One region of the Streptomyces sp. C genome, then DNA from elsewhere that is predicted to be linked to it. Evidence: riboswitches for the same ligand, from Rfam matches in the RefSeq annotation. Region 1 holds a riboswitch; the other holds the start of a gene.
The links. Region 1 has a riboswitch for ZMP and ZTP ahead of SSNG_RS29050 (bifunctional 5,10-methylenetetrahydrofolate dehydrogenase/5,10-methenyltetrahydrofolate cyclohydrolase). Riboswitches for the same ligand answer to the same signal wherever they lie in the genome.
Positions count from the first base shown of each region.

Region 2: it holds a riboswitch for ZMP and ZTP, as region 1 does, so the genes downstream of both, glyA (serine hydroxymethyltransferase) here and SSNG_RS29050 (bifunctional 5,10-methylenetetrahydrofolate dehydrogenase/5,10-methenyltetrahydrofolate cyclohydrolase) in region 1, are expected to answer to the same signal.

Region 1 covers NZ_GG657750.1:6,470,769-6,478,343, reverse strand. Annotated here, with positions in the region: gene SSNG_RS29060 (MAB_1171c family putative transporter) at 1-659, shown strand, start outside; gene SSNG_RS29055 (NADH:flavin oxidoreductase/NADH oxidase family protein) at 729-1,988, opposite strand; gene SSNG_RS29050 (bifunctional 5,10-methylenetetrahydrofolate dehydrogenase/5,10-methenyltetrahydrofolate cyclohydrolase) at 2,049-2,894, opposite strand; ZMP/ZTP riboswitch at 2,969-3,071, opposite strand; gene SSNG_RS29045 (methyltransferase domain-containing protein) at 3,129-3,890, shown strand; gene SSNG_RS29040 (RNA polymerase sigma factor) at 4,105-5,691, shown strand; gene SSNG_RS29035 (SRPBCC family protein) at 5,774-6,214, opposite strand; gene SSNG_RS29030 (amino acid permease) at 6,257-7,575, opposite strand, start outside.
Region 2 covers NZ_GG657750.1:4,773,770-4,781,344, reverse strand. Annotated here, with positions in the region: gene SSNG_RS21655 (2'-5' RNA ligase family protein) at 109-693, opposite strand; gene trpS (tryptophan--tRNA ligase) at 777-1,790, opposite strand; gene glyA (serine hydroxymethyltransferase) at 2,158-3,426, opposite strand; ZMP/ZTP riboswitch at 3,462-3,552, opposite strand; gene rocD (ornithine--oxo-acid transaminase) at 3,670-4,875, shown strand; gene SSNG_RS21635 (hypothetical protein) at 5,028-5,591, shown strand; gene SSNG_RS21630 (glutathionylspermidine synthase family protein) at 5,611-6,807, opposite strand; gene SSNG_RS21625 (hypothetical protein) at 6,814-7,116, opposite strand; gene SSNG_RS21620 (hypothetical protein) at 7,215-7,575, shown strand, end outside.

The sequences.
Region 1 (7,575 bases):
GGACCGGGCTGGCGCTGCTGACCCTGGGCGGGGTGCTGGACCTCGGGTACCTCGTGGCGAAGTGGGCGGCGGTGGGGGCCCGCTGGGCGGGCCGCGACTGGGACGGCCTGTCCACGTACGTGGCCCCGCCGCTCGCCTCGGCGGCGGCGCTGCTGGTGGGGACCGGGTTCATCGTCCCGATGGTCGGCGGTTCGGCGGCCTGGCGGGACTTCGGCCAGTACCGGCGGCTGCGCCCGCTGTGGAAGGCCCTGCGCGGGTTCGCCCACGCCGGGGTGGCGACGGTGCCGCTGACCTGGTGGTCGCCGGTCGGGATCCGGCTGATCCACCGCGAGTCGGTGATCGACGACGGGCTGCTGGCCCTGGCGAGCTGGTTCGACCCCGCCGTGCGGGCGGCCGCGTACGGGGCCGCCCGCCGTCAGGGCCTGACCGAGGCGTGCGCGGCCGTGGTGGCGGACGCGGCCATGCTCGCCGCCGCCTGCCGGGCCCGGGCCGCCGCCGATCGGTCGGGCGCCCCGGTCACCCCGGGCGCGGGCTCCGCGGAACCCGCCCCGTACCGCCTCGACGGGCAGCCGCTGGCCGCGCTGGCCCGGGAGTTCCGCGGCTCGCCGATCGTGGACGCGGCCCGCCGGGGCCTCCCGGTCGACGGGGAGGCCGCGTAGGGGGCCCTGCCGGAAGGCCCGCCCGGCGGGCCGGTGGGGCCGGGATTTGCCGGGATCTGCCGGGAGAGCCTAGGGGGACGTACCGGGCGTGCCGGAGGCCGGCTCTCTGGCGAGCCAGGCGCCGTACGCGCGGACCCTGCGGCGGTGCCGGAGGCTGTCGGCGGTGAAGATCCAGCGCGGTGAGACGCGGCTGCGGGGTTCCAGCCCCTGGGCGAGCCGGTCCAGCTGGAAGCGTACGAGGGCCAGCGTGCCCGCGGCCGCCAGGCTCCGGTCCCGCCAGCCGAGCCGGGGCACGTCCACCCGTACGTCCTCGCCGGCGCGCCAGCGCTCGGGCAGGTCGGGGCGCAGGGCCAGGGCGGAGGCCATGCCGACGACGGCGACGCCGCGGGCCAGGGCCTTCTCGGCGGTGGCCCGGCGGGTGATGCCGCCGGTCAGCATCAGCGGCACGGGGGCGGTCTCCAGCAGGTGCTCCGCGAGGGAGAGGAAGTAGGCCTCCCGCTCCAGGGTCCGCTGGTCGGTGGTGTGGCCCATGCTGGCGGGGCTCTCGACGGTGCCGCCGGACAGTTCGACCAGGTCCACGCCGAGGCCGTCGAGGGCCTTGATGACCTGGGCGGCCTCCTCGCTGTCGAAGCCGCCGCGCTGGAAGTCGGCGGCGTTCAGCTTCACGCCGATCGCGAAGCCGGCCGAGACCCGGGCCCGGACGGCGGCGACGGTGTCGGTGAGCATCCGTACGCGGTTGTCCAGGCTGCCGCCCCAGCGGTCGGTGCGCCGGTTGACGAGCGGGGAGAGGAACTGGCTGAGCAGGTAGCCGTGCGCGGCGTGGACCTGCACGCCGTGGAAGCCCGCTTCCTCGGCCCGGCCGGCGGTGAGGGCGAAGCGGGCGATCGTCGCCTCGATGTCGTCCTCGGTCATGGCGGTGGGGTGGGCGAAGCGCTTGGTGTGCTTGCCGAGGCTGATGGGGACGGCGGAGGGGGCCCAGGCGGTGCCGGGCATGTCGGAGCCGACCTGGCGGCCGGGGTGGTTGATCTGCATCCAGACCCGGGCGTCGCCGGAGGCCGCGGCGGCGGCCCAGCGGCGGAAGGGCTCCAGCGGGGAGTGCTCGTCGAGGACGACGGTGCCCGGGGAGGTCAGGGCGCGCCGGTCGACCATCACGTTGCCGGTGATGACCAGTCCCGCGCCGCCGCGCGCCCAGCGCGCGTACAGCCGCTCCATGCGCTCGTCGGGGAGCTGGCCGGGCTGGGCGGCGAAGCTCTCCTCCATGGCGGCCTTGGCGAGACGGTTGGGAAGGGTGGTGCCGCCCGGCAGGTCGAGCGGTGTGAACAGGTCCATCCGAGTCCCCCAAGCTTGTGGCGCGGCCGTCACGCGGGGCCGCGCCACAAGATGATCGCCTCAGAGGTCCGCGAGGTCCAGCCCGGCCTGGGCCGCGGCGGCCTGGACGGTCTGCTCCAGCAGGACCGCGATGGTCATCGGGCCGACGCCGCCGGGCACCGGGGTGATGAGGGAGGCGCGGGCGGCGGCCGACTCGAAGTGGACGTCGCCGACGTTGCCCTCGTTGTAGCCGGCGTCCAGGACGACCGCGCCGGGCTTGATGTCCTCGCCCCGGATGAACTCGGCCTTGCCGACGGCGGCGACCAGGACGTCCGCCTGGCGCACGATCGAGGGCAGGTCCTGGGTGCGGGAGTGGCAGTAGGTGACGGTGGCGTTCTTCTCCAGCAGCAGCATCCCGGCCGGCTTGCCCAGGATCGCGCTGCGGCCGACGACGACGGCGTGCTTGCCGGTGAGGTCCACGTCGTACTCCTCCAGCAGGCGCATGATGCCGCCGGGGGTGCAGGAGACGAAGCCGGGCAGGCCGAAGCCCATGGCGGCGAAGGAGTGCATGGTCACTCCGTCGACGTCCTTGCCGGGGGCGATGGCCTCGAAGGCGGCGCGCTCGTCGATGTGGTGCGGGACGGGGTGCTGGAGCAGGATGCCGCTGATCTCCGGGTCCTCGGAGAGGGCGGTGATCGCTGCGACGAGCTCCTCGGTGGTGGTCTCCGCCGGCAGCTCCACGTGGCGGGAGGTGATCCCGGCCTTGGCGCAGCGGTTCTGCTTCATCTTGACGTAGGTCACGGAAGCGGGGTCCTCGCCGACGAGGACGGTGGCGAGGCAGGGCGCGGTGCCGGTGCGCTCGGTGATCTTCGCCGCGAGGGCGGCGGTCCGCTCGGACACGCGGCGGGCGAGGGCGGTGCCGTCCATGAGCTGGGCGGTGGCGGTGGGGGCAGTCGTCACGGGGTCTCCTGAACGTCGCTGCGGATCGCGGTTCGCTGATCGCGTTTCGCCCAGGCGCGCGGCAGACGACGTACGTACCGTGGAGGCGTACGCCGGGCCGCTCCCCGGTGGTGATCCACCCGAACGCCAGTCACGGCCCGGGGCCCACTGTAGTCGACATATCCGGTGGATGACCGGGGCCCGAGCTGGGACGATCGAGACATGACGCGCACTTTCGACCATCTCGTCGCCGAGGCGGAGTCCGTTTCCGTCGACGGCTGGGACTTCTCCTGGCTCGACGGCCGGGCCACCGAGCAGCGGCCCTCCTGGGGCTACCAGCGGCTGCTGCGCGAGCGCCTGGCGACCGTCCGCTCGGCCCTGGACATCCAGACCGGCGGGGGCGAGGTGCTCGCCGGAGCGGGCCCGCTGCCCCCGCTGACGGCCGCCACGGAGTCCTGGCCGCCGAACATCGACCGGGCCACCCGGCTGCTGCACCCGCTGGGCGCGGTGGTGGTGGCGGACACCGACGAGCCGCCGCTGCCCTTCGGGGACGGGGCCTTCGAGCTGGTCGCCAGCCGGCACCCGGTGACGATCTGGTGGGACGAGGTCGCGCGCGTGCTGGCACCGGGCGGCACCTACCTGTCGCAGCAGGTGGGTCCGGCGAGCGTCTTCGAGCTCGTCGAGTACTTCCTCGGCCCGCAGCCGGAGGAGGTCCGCCGGGCCCGCCACCCCGACGACGCGGTCGCCGACGCCACCCGGGCCGGACTGGAGATCACCGATCTGCGCTCCGAGCGGCTGCGTACGGAGTTCCACGACATCGGTGCCGTGATCTACTTCCTGAGGAAGGTGATCTGGATGGTTCCCGGCTTCACGGTCGGCCAGTACCGGGAGCGGCTGCGCGAGCTCCACGAACGGATCGAGCGTGAGGGTCCGTTCGTCGCGCACACCGCCCGTTTCCTGATCGAGGCCCGCAAGAAGGAGTGACCCGGGGGGCGGACGGATCCACGCCGGATCGGTTGCACGGCCACAGCGTGGCGCAGGTCACTCAATTCAGCGCGTAACGAATCGACTCGGGCAGGCGATGAACCGACAGGTGTCCTCGCGCGGCCCCGGAATACAGACCCGCCCGGGTCTGTTTCCCGAGTCCGCGCGATGATGTCCCGCCCACTCCTTATCTGTTCGCAACGAGAGGCTCCTTGTGTCGCTCAGCCCGTCCCGTACGTTCCCTCCGGAGATCGCCGAATCCGAGGCCCTGGTCGCGCTCGTCGAGCGCGGCCGCGAGCAGGGTCACATCAACGGTGACGATGTCCGCCAGGCCTTCGAGGCCGGCCGCATCCCGGTGGACCAGTGGAAGCGGGTCCTGCGCAGCCTGAACCAGGTCCTGGACGAGGAGGGCGTCGCCCTCCACGTCAGCGCCGCCCCCGCCACGAAGGCTGCTGCCAAGAAGCCCCGCAAGGCAGCTGCCGCGCCGGCCCGCACCGTGACGAAGAAGGCGGTCGCCCCGCCGCGCCCGATCGGCGCGCGCAAGGCCTCCGCCACCGCTCCCGCCCCGGCCGCCGCCGCGGCGATATCCGCTCCGTCGGCCGCCGCGTCGGAGGAGGTGTCGGCCGAGGCCGTCGCCGAGCCGAAGAAGCGCGTGGTCAAGAAGGCCGCCGCCAAGAAGGCAACGGCCACCAAGAAGACCGCCGCCTCGAAGAAGGCCGGTGCCAAGGACGCCGACGACGCCGAGAACCCGGCCGTCGAGGGCGAGGACTGGGCCGTCGAGGACCTGGCGGACGAGACCGAGGAGGAGGCGCCCAAGGCGGGCGGCCAGGGCTTCGTGCTGTCCGACGACGACGAGGACGACGCCCCGGCGCAGACGGTCATGGTGGCCGGTGCCACCGCCGACCCGGTCAAGGACTACCTGAAGCTGATCGGCAAGGTGCCGCTCCTCAACGCCGAGCAGGAGGTCGAGCTCGCCAAGCGCATCGAGGCGGGCCTGTTCTCCGAGTACAAGCTCGAAGAGGAGGAGGACCACAAGCCCGCGTTCAAGCGCGAGCTGGAGATCCTCGTCGAGGACGGCCGCCGGGCCAAGAACCACCTGCTGGAGGCCAACCTCCGCCTCGTGGTCTCGCTGGCCAAGCGCTACACGGGCCGCGGCATGCTCTTCCTGGACCTGATCCAGGAGGGCAACGTCGGTCTGATCCGCGCGGTGGAGAAGTTCGACTACACCAAGGGCTTCAAGTTCTCCACGTACGCGACCTGGTGGATCCGGCAGGCGATCACGCGTGCCATGGCCGACCAGTCGCGCACCATCCGCATCCCCGTCCACATGGTCGAGATCATCAACAAGCTCGCCCGTGTGCAGCGCCAGATGCTCCAGGACCTGGGCCGCGAGCCCACCCCGGAGGAGCTGGGCAAGGAACTCGACATGACCCCCGAGAAGGTCATCGAGGTCCAGAAGTACGGCCGCGAGCCGATCTCCCTGCACACCCCGCTGGGTGAGGAGGGCGACAGCGAGTTCGGTGACCTCATCGAGGACTCCGAGGCGGTCGTGCCGGCCGACGCCGTGTCCTTCACCTTCCTCCAGGAGCAGCTCCAGTCCATCCTGGGCACGCTCTCCGAGCGCGAGGCGGGCGTGGTCTCCATGCGCTACGGCCTCAACGACGGCCAGCCGAAGACGCTGGACGAGATCGGCCGCGTGTACGGGGTCACCCGTGAGCGCATCCGCCAGATCGAGTCCAAGACCATGTCGAAGCTGCGCCACCCGTCGCGTTCGCAGGTCCTGCGCGACTACCTGGACTGATCCGGTCCCGGTTCCCGACACACGAGAGGCCCGCGCCGTCACGGCGCGGGCCTCCGCGTTTCTCCCCGCCCCGGGGGGTGCTTCAGTGCTCCAGGAGGTGCTTGAGCTTCTCCTCGCTGCGCGGCATCTCCTTGCGGATCCTGGGCTTGACCACCAGGGGGACCAGTCCCCGGCCCAGGCCGTGGCCCTCGAAGTCCACCGACAGGGTCACGCGGGAGCGCGTCCCGTTGTCGAGGGGTTCGATCCTTCCGTGCACGTCGGGCCGGACCGGGCCGTCGACGCCGTGGACGTGCCAGCTCCGCGGCGGGTCGAGCTCGGTGAACTCCACGGTGGTGGGGATCCGCCGCTTGCCGAACTGCCGCGTGATGGCGACCCTGGAACCGACGTGCACGGGCAGGTCGCCCACGGGGACGGCGGCCACGGCGCTGTCCTGCCACTCGGGCAGGTGCGTGGGGTCCGTCACGTAGGCGAAGACGTCCTCGGGCCTGCGGTCGATGTCGATGGTGTTGCTGATCGCGGACATGGCGACCCCTCGGAGCCCCCCTGGCCGGTCTTTTCTTCCAAATTACTCCGCGGCCGTACCGGCCGCGCGGCGCTTGCGGGCGGCCATCAGCGCGTAGACGAGGACGCCCGCGAAGAGGAAGAGCACGCCCTGGTAGACGGCCGCGTAGCCGGACCCGGCGACCAGCCACATCGAGAAGGCGAAGGCCGCTCCGGCGAGGACGGCGTCGCGGACCAGCCGCCCGCGCCGGACCCGTTCGCCCTGGCCGGAGGCCAGGAAGTACAGCTGGGCGGCGGTGGAGAGCAGGTAGGGGACGGTCGCGGTGAAGGTCGTGATCAGGACGAGCGACTCGAAGACCGCCGCCGAGCCGGCCGTGTAGTTGTAGACCGTCAGCGCGGAGGCCAGGACGACCGTGACCACGACGCCGACGACGGGAACACCGCGCTGCTTCTTCTCGAAGGCCTTCGGGAAGAGCCCGTCCTTGGCGGCCGCGTACGGGGTCTGCGCGCTGAGCAGGGTCCATCCGTTGAGGGCGCCGAGCATCGAGACCACGGCCGCGCCGGCGACGAGGGTGCCGCCCCAGCTGCCGCCGAACATCACGTTGACGGCGTCCGTGAAGGGGGCCTCGGAGGAGACCAGCTTGTCGTGGGCGACCAGGCCGAAGACGGACAGGGTGCCGAGCAGGTACACGGTGGCGGCGCCGATGGTGCCGAGGACGGTGGCCCGGCCCACGTTGCGCGCCGGGTCGCGGACCTCGCCCGCGCTGACGGCGGCGGACTCGACGCCGATGTAGCTGAAGAGCAGGATCGCGGCGGAGGCGGAGACGGCTCCCACGGGGTTCTGGTCGGTGGCCTGGAAGGGGCCGAGGTTCGCCGGGTCGAAGAAGAACAGTCCGCCCACGGCCACGAGCAGCAGCGGGACCAGTTTCAGGACGGTCGCGACGACCTGGACGGCGCCCACGTACCGGGTGCCGGCCAGGTTGGAGAGGGCGGGCAGCCACTGCACGGCGAGGGCGGCCAGGCACATGGTCCACCGGTGCTCCCCGACGGCCGGGAACAGCACCGCGAGGTAGCCGACGGAGGCCACGGCGAGCGCGGCGTTCGAGACCCAGGCGGTCATCCAGTAGCTGTACGCGGCGAGGAAGCCGGCGAAGTCGCCGAAGGCGGCGCGCACGTACACGTACGGGCCGCCGGTCTGCGGGTGGCGCTGGGCGAGGCGGCCGAAGACGAGGGCGAGGGCGATCGCGCCGAGGGTCAGGACCGCGAAGGCGAGGAGGCTGATGGTGCCGAAGGGGGCGACCGAGGCGGGCAGCAGGAAGATGCCGCCGCCGATGACGTTGCCCATGACCAGGCAGACGGCGACCGGGAGGCCGAAGCGGCGGG
Region 2 (7,575 bases), 1.7 Mb from region 1:
GATTGTGACTTTTCGCCCTACGGATCGTCCCCCGGCCCGCCCGTTCCATGCGCTGCTCCTGCGGAGTTTCCGCTTCCACGCACACCGGGCCGCCCTGCGGCTCCTGCGTCAGGGACGCGGCACGGCCGCGTCGGCCGACGGAGCGGGTTGTGCGGGGACGCCGACGGCCCCGGTGCCGAAGGGGTACTCGCGCAGCTTGCGCCAGACCCCGTCCGAGCCCTGCTCGTAGAGCGCGAAGCCCTCGCACAGCCAGCCGGCGGCGTAGTCGGCGAGCTCGGTGAAGGCCCGGTCCATCGCCTCCTCGGAGATCCCGTGGGCGACCGTGACGTGCGGGTGGTACGGGAAGGCCAGCTCGCGGGCGAGCGGCCCCTCGGGGTCGCGCACCTCCCCCTGGAGGCGGGTGCAGCCCGGGGCGCCCTCGGCGAGCCGGACGAAGACGACCGGCGAGAGGGGGCGGAAGGTCCCCGTCCCCTCCAGCCGCATCGGGAAGGCCGGGAAGGCCCGCGCGACCTCGGCCAGGTGGGCGCGGATCGCGGGCAGCCGGTCCGTCTCCACCTCGGTGGGCGGTACGAGGGTGACGTGCGTGGGGATGCCGTGCGCGGCGGCGTCCCCGAAGCCGGCGCGCAGCTCCTGGAGCTGGCTGCCGTACGGCTCCGGGACCGCGATCGAAACGCCGAGCGTTACGGTCCCCACGTGTGTCTCCTTGGTGTGTGTACGAGGTGCTGCCGCTCAGTGTGGCGGCAGCACCCCCTCGGCCGCCAGGGGCCCGAAGTCCGTCAGTGCTTGGCGGGCAGGAAACCGAGGTGGTCGTAGGCCTGTGCGAGGGTCTCGGCGGCGACCGCCCGGGCCTTCTCCGCGCCCTTGGCCAGCAGGGAGTCCAGGGTCTCCGGGTCGTCCAGGAACTCCTGGGTGCGCTGCCGGAAGGGTGTGACGAAATCGACCATCACGCCGGCGAGGTCGGTCTTGAGCGCTCCGTAGCCCTTGCCCTCGTACGAGGCCTCCAGGGCGGTGATCGACTCGCCCGTGAGGGTGGACAGGATGGTGAGCAGGTTGCTGACGCCGGGCTTGTTCTCGGTGTCGAAGCGGATCACGGTGTCCGTGTCGGTGACCGCGCTCTTGATCTTCTTCTCGGTGACCTTGGGCTCGTCGAGGAGGTTGATCAGGCCCTTGGGGGACGACGCCGACTTCGACATCTTGATCGCCGGGTCCTGGAGGTCGTAGATCTTCGCGACCTCCTTGACGATGTGCGCGGCGGGGAGGGTGAAGGTCCGGCCGAAGCGCTGGTTGAAGCGCTCGGCCAGGTCGCGGGTCAGCTCGATGTGCTGGCGCTGGTCCTCGCCGACCGGGACGGCGTTCGCCTGGTAGAGCAGGATGTCGGCGACCTGGAGGATCGGGTACGTGAACAGGCCGACGCTGGCGCTGTTGACCCCGCCCTTGGCGGACTTGTCCTTGAACTGGGTCATCCGGCTGGCCTCGCCGAAGCCGGTGATGCAGTTCATGACCCAGCCGAGCTGCGCGTGCTCCGGGACGTGGCTCTGGACGAAGAGCGTGCACCGCTCGGGGTCCAGGCCGGCCGCGAGGAGCTGCGCGGCGGACAGGCGGGTGTTCGCGCGGAGGTCCTTCGGATCCTGCGGCATGGTGATCGCGTGGAGGTCGACGACCATGTAGAAGGCGTCGTGCGTCTCCTGGAGGGCGACGTACTGGCGGATCGCTCCGAGGTAGTTCCCGAGGTGGAACGAGCCGGAGGTGGGCTGGATGCCGGAGAGCGCGCGAGGACGGTCAGAAGCCATGGCCCCATTCTTCCACCTGCCGAAGCCGCCTCCGTGCGGCGGGCCGGTGCGCTGCCGCTGCGCGGGGCCCGGTTCCCCTACCCGCCCTTCGCCCGTTCCCCGGGGCTCCGCCCCGGACCCCCGCGCCTCAAACGCCGGCGAGGCTGGAAGTTGCCGGCGTTTGAGGCGCGGGGTCAGGGGAGGAGCCCCTGGGAACGGTGGAAGGGCGGGTAGGGGACCCTGCCCCGCGCAGCGGCCCACCCAGCCGCACCCGACCACCGGCCCCAGCCACCGGAACCGGCCCCGCCCCGCCGGCCGACGGACGGAGTCCGGCGCAGCGCCGCGAAGCCGGGGAGGCCGCCTGCGGCCGAGCCGCGCGAGCGGCGCGTTAAAGAGGGAGCCCCGGGGCCGGGAAGGCGGCCATCAGCTCCGAGACCTCGGCGCGGATGCCGGCGAGGGCCGGCTCGTCGGCCTTGGCGGCGGCGTCCACCGCGCGGGAGATCCAGTCCGCCACCACCGGCATGTGGGCGGCGGTCAGACCCCGCGAGGTCAGCGACGGTGTGCCGATGCGGATGCCCGACGGGTCGAACGGCTTGCGCGGGTCGAACGGCACCGTGTTGTAGTTCACCACGATCCCCGCCCGGTCCAGCGCCTTCGCCGCGACCTTGCCGGGGACGTCCTTGCCGGTGAGGTCGATCAGGATCAGGTGGTTGTCCGTGCCGCCCGAGACCAGGTCGAAGCCCCGCTCCAGCAGCGCCGCGGCCAGCGCCTTCGCGTTGGCCACGACCGCGTGCGCGTACGAGACGAAGGACGGCTGCGCGGCCTCGTGGAGGGCCACCGCGATGCCCGCCGTCGTCTGGTTGTGCGGGCCGCCCTGGAGGCCCGGGAAGACCGCCTTGTCGATGGCCTTCGCGTGCTCCTCCTTGCACATCAGCATCGCGCCGCGCGGGCCGCGCAGGGTCTTGTGGGTGGTCGTGGAGATCACGTCCACGTGGCCCGCCGGGGAGGGGTGGGCCCCGCCCGCGATCAGGCCGGCGATGTGGGCCACGTCCGCGACGAGGACCGAGCCGGCCTCCTCGGCGATGGAGGCGAAGGCCTCGAAGTCGATGGTGCGGGGCAGGGCCGTACCGCCGCAGAAGATGATCTTCGGGCGTTCGGCCAGGGCCAGTGCCCGCACCGCGTCGTAGTCGATGAGGCCGGTGTCGGCGCTCACGCCGTACTGGACGCCGCGGAACCAGGAGCCCGTGGCCGAGACGCCCCAGCCGTGCGTCAGGTGGCCGCCCATCGGCAGGGCCATGCCCATCACCGTGTCGCCGGGCTTCGCGAAGGCCAGGTAGACGGCCAGGTTGGCCGGGGAGCCGGAGTACGGCTGGACGTTGGCGTGGTCCACCCCGAACAGGCCCTTGGCCCGCTCGACCGCCAGGGCCTCGACGCGGTCGACGTTCTGCTGGCCCTCGTAGTAGCGGCGGCCCGGGTAGCCCTCGCTGTACTTGTTCTGCAGGACGGTGCCGGAGGCCTCCAGCACGGCCGCGGAGACGTAGTTCTCGCTGGGGATCAGCCGCAGGGTCTCCGCCTGGAGGGTCTCCTCGGCGGACACGAGCGCGGCGAGCTCGGGGTCGGTGGCGTACAGGGCGGGCTGGCGGTGGTGCGCGGTCATCGCGGCTCCTCCGGGGTCGATGTCGAATCTCGTCCCCGCGAGGCCCAGGCGAGCGGCCCTGTGTGCGGTCGTGCGCGCACGACTCCCCCGGAGTTGGTTCTCCGTACGCCAGTCGCCGTGCGTACCGAACACCATAGCGGGCGCGGCACCGCGGAGGTTTCCGGTTCCACGATCCGAGCGACGATACAAAGGACGTCACCCACGTCACCCGCGCCACCAGCCAGACGGACGATCGGAGACCCCGTGTCGAGAACTGCTGATGCCATCCGCTCCGCCGACGAACACAGCGCGCACAACTACCACCCCCTGCCGGTCGTCGTCGCGTCGGCGGAGGGGGCGTGGATGACCGACGTGGAGGGCCGCCGGTACCTCGACATGCTCGCCGGGTACTCGGCCCTCAACTTCGGCCACGGCAACCGCAGGCTGATCGACGCCGCCCGCGCGCAGCTGGAGCGGGTCACCCTCACCTCCCGCGCCTTCCACCACGACCGCTTCGCCGACTTCTGCGCCGAACTCGCCGCACTGTGCGGCAAGGAGATGGTGCTGCCCATGAACACGGGCGCGGAGGCGGTGGAGACGGCGGTCAAGACGGCCCGCAAGTGGGGGTACGAGGTCAAGGGCGTCCCGGACGGCCAGGCCAAGATCGTCGTGGCCGCGAACAACTTCCACGGCCGTACGACGACCATCGTGTCCTTCTCCACCGACCACGAGGCCCGCGACCACTACGGCCCCTACACGCCCGGCTTCGAGATCGTCCCGTACGGGGACCTGACCGCCCTCGACGCCGCGGTCACCGCCAACACCGTGGCCGTGCTGCTGGAGCCGGTCCAGGGCGAGGCCGGGGTGCTCGTCCCGCCGGCCGGATACCTGGCCGGGGTACGCGAACTGACGCGCCGGCGGAACGTGCTGTTCATGGCGGACGAGATCCAGTCGGGCCTGGGCCGCACCGGCCGGACCTTCGCGTGCGAGCACGAGGGCGTCGTGCCCGACGTGTACGTCCTCGGCAAGGCGCTCGGCGGCGGGGTCGTGCCCGTGTCGGCCGTCGTCGCCGACCGGGACGTGCTCGGCGTGTTCCGCCCCGGCGAACACGGGTCCACCTTCGGCGGGAACCCGCTCGCCTGCGCCGTCGCGCTGGAGGTGATCGCGATGCTGCGTACCGGCGAGTACCAGCAGCGGGCCGCGGAACTCGGCGACCACCTGCACCGGGAGCTGAACCTGCTCGTCGGCGGCGGCGCGGTGACCGCCGTACGCGGACGCGGGCTGTGGGCGGGGGTGGACGTCGCCCCGGCGCTCGGGACGGGCCGCGAGGTCTCCGAGAAGCTGATGGGGCTCGGCGTCCTGGTCAAGGACACCCACGGATCGACGATCCGGATCGCGCCGCCGCTGGTGATCTCCAAGGAGGACCTGGACTGGGGGCTCGACCAGCTGCGGTCGGTCCTCTCCGCGTGACGACCCGGCGGGGCGGGACCGGACCGGTCCCGCCCCGCCGGGGGTCCCGGTGCTGCGGTGGACAGGGCGGGCGGCCCGCCGGACGATGGGAGGGCCCGTACGGGTGCGCGTCCCCGGTCTTTCCCGGGCCGACCCTCCGATGGGAGTCCCCCATGCACCGACGCAACCGACACGTACTGCTCCGCGCCGCCCTGGCGTCCTCTCTCGTCCTGGGCGGCGCCGCCGCCCTTGCCGTACCGGCCGCGGCCGCCCCGGCGGCGGTGCCCGCCGCGACCTGCACGGTCACCCCCGACCCGTCGGGGAACTTCGTCGTCATCACCGGCGAGGGGTTCAGCGCCCCGCGCACGCTCAACGACGGCGAGTCCACCGAACCCCTGAACATCGACGCGAACGGCAACTTCCGCGTCCAGCGCTTCCAGAAGAACGTCGACTACACCGTCCTCGCCGTCAACGAGGACCAGGACTTCGTCTTCGTGAACTGCAAGGTCGCGCAGGCCACGACCCCGACGAGCCCGTCCACCACCAACCCGAACTCACGGGAGTACAAGCGCGGTTACGCGGACGGGTTCACGGCGGGCACGAAGGCCGCGTCCCGGTCGGACTGCACCGTCCCGCCCCAGCCCGACAAGAGCCGGGACCACTCCAAGTCCTACTGGGAGGGCTGGAAGGCGGGCGCCGAGGCCTCCTACGACAAGTACTGCCCGAGTGACGAGTGACGAGTGACGAGCAGCAGCCCTACAGGATGACGTGCGGCAGGAAGCGGGCGTACTCGTCCGTGACCGGCCCCGCCGACTCCCGGATGCCCAGCCCCGCCGCCTCCTCCTCGACGACCCACGCCCCGAGCACCACGCGGTTGCCGTCGAAGTCGGGCAGCGGGGCCAGCGCCTGGAAGACGTACGTCTCCCCCTCGGCCGGGACGAAGGGCTCGCCCTCCCCGCCCGGCCCGTGCAGCGTGACCCCGGCGCCCTCCCGGCCCAGCAGCGGCTTGGCGGCGTACCCGCAGGTGCCGGCCAGCTCGCGGGGGCCGTCGAGGTAGGCGGGCAGCAGGTTGGGGTGCTCGGGGAAGAGCTCCCACAGGATCGCCAGCAGCGCCTTGTTGGCGAGCAGCATCTTCCACAGCGGCTCGATCCAGGCGGTGGTGCCCGAGCCGCCGCCGTGGTCGTAGGTGCCCAGCACCTGCGGGCCGAACTCGTCGGTGGCCAGCCACTCCCACGGGTAGAGCTTGAAGCAGCTGCGGATGAAGCGGAGCTTCTCGTCCACGAACCGGCCCGAGAGGCTGTCCCAGCCGATCGTCTCCACCGACAGCGCGTGCGTCTCCAGTCCGGCCTGCTCGGCGGTCTCCTGGAGGTAGGCGACCGTCATCAGGTCCTCGCCGAGCTCGTCGGTCTCGGAGTGCGCGAAGTGCACCGGGCCGGGCGGCAGCAGCTCGGCCTGGCGGCGCCAGGCCTCGACGAGCCGCTCGTGGAGGGAGTTCCACTGGTCGGCGCCGGGGAAGCGCTCCTCCATCCAGAACCACTGCGGGCTCGCGGCCTCCACCAGGGAGGTGGGCGTGTCGGCGTTGTACTCCAGCAGCTTGGCGGGCTCTCCGGCACCGTCGTAGCGCAGGTCGAACCGGCCGTAGAGGGAGGGCTGTTCGGCACGCCGGCGCCAGGACTCGGCGATCCGGGCGGCCAGCTTCGCGTCGGTGATGCCGAGGTCCGCGAAGCGGTCGTTGTCGACGATGTGCGCGGCCGCGGCCAGGCACATGGCGTGCAGCTCCTCGACGACCTCCTCCAGCGCCTCGACCTCCGGGAGCGAGAACGAGTAGTACGCGCTCTCGTCCCAGTAGGGGCGCAGGGAGTCGTCGGGGAAGCGGGTGAGGGGGTAGATCAGCCCCTGCTCCTCGACGGTCTTCTGCCAGTCGGGGCGCGGTTCGATGGTGTGCCGCTGCATGTGCGCTCAGCCGCCGGAGGAGCCGGAGCTGCTGTGGCCGCCGATGCCGCCGCGGGTGACGGCCGACTTGTCGAAGCTGCCGCCGGTCACCTTGCCGCCGCTGACCCTGCCGCCGTAGTAGTACGAGCCGCTGCCGCCGCTCTTGCACTCCTTGGAGTTCAGGTGGTCCAGCGTCTTGCGGGAGGCGCAGCGCTTGTCGGGCTCGTCGCTGCTCCCGCACGCCACGAGGGTGGCGGCGAGCAGGCCCATGCCGCCGAGGGCGACCGCGCCGGAGCGCATGCGTCGTCTGGTCGTGTTGCCGGTATCCATGGCCTGCACCCTAGAGCGGGGGTGCGGGGGGATGGAATCCGGCCGCCGTCACACCCTTGTCACGACGGGTGACTTACAGTCTGTTCGTGCTGATTGGGATGGTTTGCGCGCTGGGTGCGGCGGTCTGTTTCGGTACGGCGACCGTGCTCCAGGCCGTGGCGGCCCGGGCGGCGGCGGCGGGCGGGGCGACCGGTACGGGGACACTGTTCCTGAGGGCGGTGCGGCAGTGGCGGTACCTGGCGGGGCTCGGGCTGGACGCGGTCGGTTTCGTGCTCCAGATCATCGCCCTGCGGCACGTCCCGATCTACGCGGTGGGGGCCGCGCTGGCCGCGAGCCTGGCGGTGACGGCGGTGGTCGCGGCCCGGCTGCTGCGGGTGCGGCTGTCGCGGCTGGAGTGGGGCGCGGTGGGGGTGGTGTGCGCGGGGCTGCTGATGCTCGGGCTGGCCTCCGGTGAGGAGG